2 regions of the Bacillus sp. 1A genome follow, and region 1 is predicted to be linked to the other one. Evidence: a T-box and tRNA genes for the amino acid it is inferred to sense, from the RefSeq annotation. Region 1 holds a T-box; the other holds one or more tRNA genes.
What was found. The T-box of region 1 lies ahead of tyrS (tyrosine--tRNA ligase). A T-box ahead of a tRNA ligase gene usually reads a tRNA of that ligase, here a tRNA-Tyr.

Region 1 (3,387 bases):
AACTCTGGAACACTTGCTAGTCTAGGACGTAAAGATGCTGTTGCTACAATTGGAGCAAGCAATACTCCACTTAAAGGCTTACCAGCATCATTAATGAAAGAAGCAAGTAACGTTCGTTACTTATCACACATTAAAGGTCTATTCAGCTTAGCTTACTAAGCTGAATATAAGCCCGAATCATGCCCTGCATGGTTCGGGCTATTTTTATCCGTAATTTTCTCTAACTTATTTATTCGTCAAAAAAATTATATACCCTTTAAATTTATCTAAATATACTGACTTTTCGTAATAAAAGCTGTCCTGTTCGGAACAGCTTTTATTGTTGCTTTTTGTCGGTAAATCGATATATCAGGAAAATCGCTGATATATTTTTCGGCCTTACTCATTATCCTAACTTAACTAAACTGTAGTTCTTCTTCCCTTTACGAATAATAATAAATCGTCCATCAAATGAATTTTCTACAGTAACATCTGTATCCACATCCGTTACTTTTTCGCCATTCATCGAAATAGCTCCATTATTAATATCCTCACGTGCTTGTCGTCTAGATGGCTCAATTCCTAAATCAACTAGCCATTCTACGATGTTTTTCGTCTCTTTTGAAGACTGGAATGTTGGCATCTCTTTAAAACCTTGCTCAATTTCATCAGCTGTTAACGATTTAATATCTCCGCTAAATAACGCTGCTGTAATCTTCTCAGCTTGCAGGAGTGCCTCTGCTCCATGAACGAATTTCGTCATTTCTTCCGCTAATACTTTTTGCGATTCACGTTTATGAGGCTCTGTTTCTACCTTCGTTGCCAATTCATCGATGCGCTCTTTCGTTAAGAACGTAAAGTATTTCAAGTATTTCACTACATCACGGTCATCTGTATTCACCCAAAACTGGTAAAATTCAAATGGTGTTGTTTTTTCAGGATCAAGCCAAACTGCACCACCTGCTGATTTACCGAACTTCGTACCATCTGATTTCAATAATAATGGAATCGTTAATCCAAATACTTTCGCTTCGTGCCCTTCTAACTTACGAATTAAATCTAAACCACTCGTAATATTTCCCCATTGGTCACTACCACCAATTTGCAGTTGAACATCTTCTTTCGTGTATAAATGATGGAAGTCCATCGCTTGCAAAATTTGGTACGTAAATTCTGTGAAAGAAATACCTGTATCTAAACGACTTGCTACAATATCCTTCGCTAACATGCTATTAATGCTAAAGTTCTTCCCGTAATCACGTAAAAACTCAATAATATTTATTTCATGTGTCCAGTCGTAGTTATTTACCATCTTCACTTCGCTATTTCCGCCAAAATCAAATAGCTTTTTCATTTGCGCTGTTAACGCATCCACATTATGCTGAACTACTTCTAACGTTTGAAGTTGACGTTCTGATTGACGTCCGCTCGGATCACCAATTGTTCCTGTTGCCCCACCAATTAAAATAACTGGATGATGGCCAGCTAACTGGAATCTCTTCATCATCATAAACGGAATTAAATGTCCAATATGCATACTATCACCAGTCGGATCAACCCCGCAGTATAGTGAAATCTTTTTCTCTTCTACTAGCTTACGTAAACCTTCTTCATCAGTCTGTTGATTCACAGCGCCGCGCCATTCTAATTCATCAATAATATTCATCTTTTGTCATCCCCTTTATTTTTTAAAACAAAAAGTCCCTATGTCTATGACATAGGGACGATTATTCACCGTGTTACCACCCAGTTTGTATAAATAGCATAGCTACTCATACCACTCTTAGCAATAATATCGATTGCCAATCCGCTTAGCATTACCTAAGATACTCCAGAGTGTAATTCGCAAGTTTGTTTGTGCTAGGTTCCAGCAACCCCTAGCTCTCTCGTTAACAGTGACAAACTGCTACTGGGCTCTTTCAACGTATATTATTTGTTAAATTATTAGCCATTATATTGAATTGAAAACAAATTGTCAACAATACCCAAATGTTATTTTAAAATAATTCATACTTTTATACGCTTTTAATTCAAAGATTATTATAGATCTTCTCCAATAATCCTTACTTCTCTCTCTAACTTCACGCCAAATTTCTCTTCAACTGTCTTTTGTACAAAGTGAATTAAATCGATGTAATCTTGTGCTGTTCCATTATCAACATTCACCATAAATCCAGCGTGTTTTAGAGAAACTTCCACTCCGCCAATTCGCTTACCTTGTAGTCCTGATTCTTGAATCAATTTACCAGCAAAGTTATTTGGTGGACGCTTAAATACGCTACCACATGAAGGATATTCTAGAGGTTGTTTTGACTCACGTTTAAACGTTAAATCATCCATTTTTTCTTTAATTTCTTCACGCACACCTTCTTCAAGCTCAAATCTCGCTTCAAGAATAATGTAATGGTTGTTTGCAAATACGCTCTTACGATATCCAAATTCAAATGCTTCTTTCGTCAAAGTACGTAACTCTCCATCACCTGTCATTACGACAGCTTCTGTTAATACAAACGATACTTCACCGCCGTATGCGCCAGCATTCATATATAAAGCTCCGCCAACTGAACCTGGAATACCACAAGCAAACTCAAGACCCGTTAAATTATAATCTAATGCAATACGTGATACATCAATAATTGCTGCACCACACTGTGCCACAATCGTCGTTCCTGTTACAGTCACATCTGTAATGTGAATTAAACTTACGGTAATCCCGCGAATTCCACCATCTTTAATAATGACATTCGATCCATTTCCTAAAAACGTAACCGGAATATTATATTCGTTAGCATATTTGATAACTTCTTGAATTTCATCATAATTTGTCGGCGCAACGAACACATCTGCTTTTCCACCAACTTTAATATGCGTATGATTCTTTAACATTTCATCTTGTTTCACATGACCTTCAGGCAATACCGTACTTAAATATTTATAAACCTCTTGCATATTCATTTTACGATTCCTCTATTTCTATATTCTTTTTATCCCGTTATACGGGCCCATAATATCCCCACATACATGAACGAACCTAAAGTGGTGGATACAGTGTACCCAAAATCAATTCGAGACACCTATAAACCTCTTAATTTATAAGAGGTGCCACTCATATTAAAATATATATTGCATAATAAAGCAACCCAAATGGGCTACTAAACTTGACATGTCATCAGAAAGACAACAATTTGTAAAATATATAACTTTTTCAAAACACTATCCTTCAGTATCTTACTATACCATACGAAAATAAAGTGGTATTTTTTGTAATCTTTACTTTATTTTCATCAATAAAAAAGATGCTTTTACCTATGTAAAAGCATCTTTTTTATTACTTATTATAATTTACTTTTCGTTCTCTTCTTTTTCCTTATCAAACCATAATAGCTCATCGTCATCAACTTCACCATT
Region 2 (3,387 bases), 4.5 Mb from region 1:
CTAAGGTAGCGAAATTCCTTGTCGGGTAAGTTCCGACCCGCACGAAAGGTGTAACGATTTGGGCACTGTCTCAACCAGAGACTCGGTGAAATTATAGTACCTGTGAAGATGCAGGTTACCCGCGACAGGACGGAAAGACCCCGTGGAGCTTTACTGTAGCCTGATATTGAATTTTGGTACAGTTTGTACAGGATAGGCGGGAGCCATTGAAACCGGAGCGCTAGCTTCGGTGGAGGCGCTGGTGGGATACCGCCCTGACTGTATTGAAATTCTAACCTACGGGTCTTATCGACCCGGGAGACAGTGTCAGGTGGGCAGTTTGACTGGGGCGGTCGCCTCCTAAAGTGTAACGGAGGCGCCCAAAGGTTCCCTCAGAATGGTTGGAAATCATTCGTAGAGTGCAAAGGCATAAGGGAGCTTGACTGCGAGACCTACAAGTCGAGCAGGGACGAAAGTCGGGCTTAGTGATCCGGTGGTTCCGCATGGAAGGGCCATCGCTCAACGGATAAAAGCTACCCCGGGGATAACAGGCTTATCTCCCCCAAGAGTCCACATCGACGGGGAGGTTTGGCACCTCGATGTCGGCTCATCGCATCCTGGGGCTGTAGTCGGTCCCAAGGGTTGGGCTGTTCGCCCATTAAAGCGGTACGCGAGCTGGGTTCAGAACGTCGTGAGACAGTTCGGTCCCTATCCGTCGTGGGCGTAGGAAATTTGAGAGGAGCTGTCCTTAGTACGAGAGGACCGGGATGGACGCACCGCTGGTGTACCAGTTGTTCTGCCAAGGGCATAGCTGGGTAGCTATGTGCGGAAGGGATAAGTGCTGAAAGCATCTAAGCATGAAGCCCCCCTCAAGATGAGATTTCCCATAGCGTAAGCTAGTAAGATCCCTGAAAGATGATCAGGTTGATAGGTTCGAGGTGGAAGCATGGTGACATGTGGAGCTGACGAATACTAATAGATCGAGGACTTAACCATATAATATGTAGCAATGTTATCTAGTTTTGAGAGAACATAAAAAAACTTGTTGACTTTTAAAGTAAATAAGTTATAATAATGATTGTCTCAAAAGAATAATGTCTGGTAATGATGGCAGAGAGGTCACACCCGTTCCCATACCGAACACGGAAGTTAAGCTCTCTAGCGCCGATGGTAGTTGGGACCTTGTCCCTGTGAGAGTAGGACGTTGCCAGGCAATATTATTCCGCAGTAGCTCAGCGGTAGAGCTATCGGCTGTTAACCGATCGGTCGTAGGTTCGATTCCTACCTGCGGAGCCATTGGAGAGCTGTCCGAGTTGGCCGAAGGAGCACGATTGGAAATCGTGTATACGTCACAAGCGTATCAAGGGTTCGAATCCCTTGCTCTCCGCCATAGGATTTATCATATTTGGCCCGTTGGTCAAGTGGTTAAGACACCGCCCTTTCACGGCGGTAACACGGGTTCGAATCCCGTACGGGTCACCACTTTTGGAGGATTAGCTCAGCTGGGAGAGCACCTGCCTTACAAGCAGGGGGTCGGCGGTTCGATCCCGTCATCCTCCACCATATAAATTATATGAATAGTATTATCGCGGGGTGGAGCAGCACGGTAGCTCGTCGGGCTCATAACCCGAAGGTCGCAGGTTCAAATCCTGTCCCCGCAACCAAATGGTCCCGTGGTGTAGTGGTTAACATGCCTGCCTGTCACGCAGGAGATCGCCGGTTCGACCCCGGTCGGGACCGCCATTTTAATAAGGCTCGGTAGCTCAGTCGGTAGAGCAGAGGACTGAAAATCCTCGTGTCGGCGGTTCGATTCCGTCCCGAGCCACCATTTATCTTAATAATATACGCCGGCTTAGCTCAATTGGTAGAGCAACTGACTTGTAATCAGTAGGTTGGGGGTTCAAGTCCTCTAGCCGGCACCATGTAAGTTTCGGAGGGGTAGCGAAGTGGCTAAACGCGGCGGACTGTAAATCCGCTCCTTCGGGTTCGGCAGTTCGAATCTGCCCCCCTCCACCATTTACATAGGGGCATAGTTTAAAGGTAGAACTGAGGTCTCCAAAACCTCCAGTGTGGGTTCGATTCCTACTGCCCCTGCCAAATATATTTACACAACATGGCGGTTGTGGCGAAGTGGTTAACGCACCGGATTGTGGCTCCGGCATTCGTGGGTTCGATTCCCATCAGTCGCCCCATTTTTATTTTTAAAATTACAAATAATCTAATTGATACTTACATATAATTAAGTAAGAATTCGATGGGCTATAGCCAAGCGGTAAGGCAACGGACTTTGACTCCGTCATGCGCTGGTTCGAATCCAGCTAGCCCAGCCATTTTTGCGGAAGTAGTTCAGTGGTAGAATACAACCTTGCCAAGGTTGGGGTCGCGGGTTCGAATCCCGTCTTCCGCTCCAATAAAATTTAACATGGCGGCATAGCCAAGTGGTAAGGCAGAGGTCTGCAAAACCTTTACCACCGGTTCAAATCCGGTTGCCGCCTTTCTTTTGTGCCGATGTGGCGGAATTGGCAGACGCGCACGACTCAAAATCGTGTTCCTTCGGGAGTGTCGGTTCGACCCCGACCATCGGTATCATGAACGGCGTAAAAAACTCTATACAATTAGTATAGAGTTTTTTTGTGTTTTCTTTTCATTACATGACAAAATAAGCACAAAAAGTGTACGGTGAGTAAACTGCGAAACATTAAAAGGATAAAAACAAACATTCATTTTTATCCTTTTAAGTGTGGTATTCTATAAAATTCCAGCAAAATATTGTATATACAATATTCCCTTCGAGCACTCTAGAGAGAATTTCTCCACCCCGGTGACATGAAGTTAAATCCGATAGCACCAGTAGATATTAGTACATTATCAACGGTTAAGTTTGTAATTTCTAAAAACCTCTTTTCAAACTCTTCTTTGTTGTACTTGTACATAGTTGAGTGGCACGCCCACATGTGCGTTGAAGTACTCAACCAATCTCCTAATTCCTTTAATTCAGGAAACGACTCAAATTGAATTGGTTCATCTAATTTCATGAATCTCACTTGATAGATAGTTGGGTTTAACTGCTCTCCTATTCCTTTCAGACCATGTGCTTTTTTCTCATGTGAATGTGTCATAATTCTCCTTCCATCTTTCTTCAAATTTTTTCCTGTTTTTATTATATAACGATAGAAAGTAGTTATAGGGAAATTATAGAAATATGTATCAGCGATATAAAAAGACTCTAACATTTCTGTTAGAGTCTTTTTTGTTAAATTATACTATGTGCTTCTAAAATTCGTAATAAATGTAGAAATTCATGTATAATATAACTTGTCGAAAGAACAAAATGATAGTAATTTATATTATGTCTGTAATATGAATCAAAAATGAACTTTTTATATTTCTTTTAAAAATGTGTTGAAT

Region 2: it has a tRNA-Tyr gene. The T-box ahead of tyrS (tyrosine--tRNA ligase) is inferred to sense a tRNA for this amino acid. The anticodon was not compared.

Annotation. Positions count from the first base shown of each region.
Region 1 covers NZ_JBQYLZ010000001.1:1,503,570-1,506,956, reverse strand. Annotated here, with positions in the region: gene ACUN0F_RS07515 (NAD(P)/FAD-dependent oxidoreductase) at 1-159, shown strand, start outside; gene tyrS (tyrosine--tRNA ligase) at 386-1,645, opposite strand; T-box leader at 1,696-1,911, opposite strand; gene murB (UDP-N-acetylmuramate dehydrogenase) at 2,020-2,934, opposite strand; gene ACUN0F_RS07500 (SET domain-containing protein) at 3,322-3,387, opposite strand, start outside.
Region 2 covers NZ_JBQYLZ010000001.1:6,046,534-6,049,920, reverse strand. Annotated here, with positions in the region: rRNA gene ACUN0F_RS31005 (23S ribosomal RNA) at 1-975, shown strand, start outside; rRNA gene rrf (5S ribosomal RNA) at 1,077-1,192, shown strand; tRNA gene ACUN0F_RS30995 (tRNA-Asn) at 1,201-1,275, shown strand; tRNA gene ACUN0F_RS30990 (tRNA-Ser) at 1,278-1,369, shown strand; tRNA gene ACUN0F_RS30985 (tRNA-Glu) at 1,387-1,461, shown strand; tRNA gene ACUN0F_RS30980 (tRNA-Val) at 1,467-1,542, shown strand; tRNA gene ACUN0F_RS30975 (tRNA-Met) at 1,567-1,643, shown strand; tRNA gene ACUN0F_RS30970 (tRNA-Asp) at 1,647-1,722, shown strand; tRNA gene ACUN0F_RS30965 (tRNA-Phe) at 1,732-1,807, shown strand; tRNA gene ACUN0F_RS30960 (tRNA-Thr) at 1,826-1,901, shown strand; tRNA gene ACUN0F_RS30955 (tRNA-Tyr) at 1,912-1,995, shown strand; tRNA gene ACUN0F_RS30950 (tRNA-Trp) at 2,003-2,076, shown strand; tRNA gene ACUN0F_RS30945 (tRNA-His) at 2,096-2,171, shown strand; tRNA gene ACUN0F_RS30940 (tRNA-Gln) at 2,235-2,309, shown strand; tRNA gene ACUN0F_RS30935 (tRNA-Gly) at 2,315-2,389, shown strand; tRNA gene ACUN0F_RS30930 (tRNA-Cys) at 2,404-2,474, shown strand; tRNA gene ACUN0F_RS30925 (tRNA-Leu) at 2,484-2,565, shown strand; gene ACUN0F_RS30920 (DUF3884 family protein) at 2,778-3,098, opposite strand.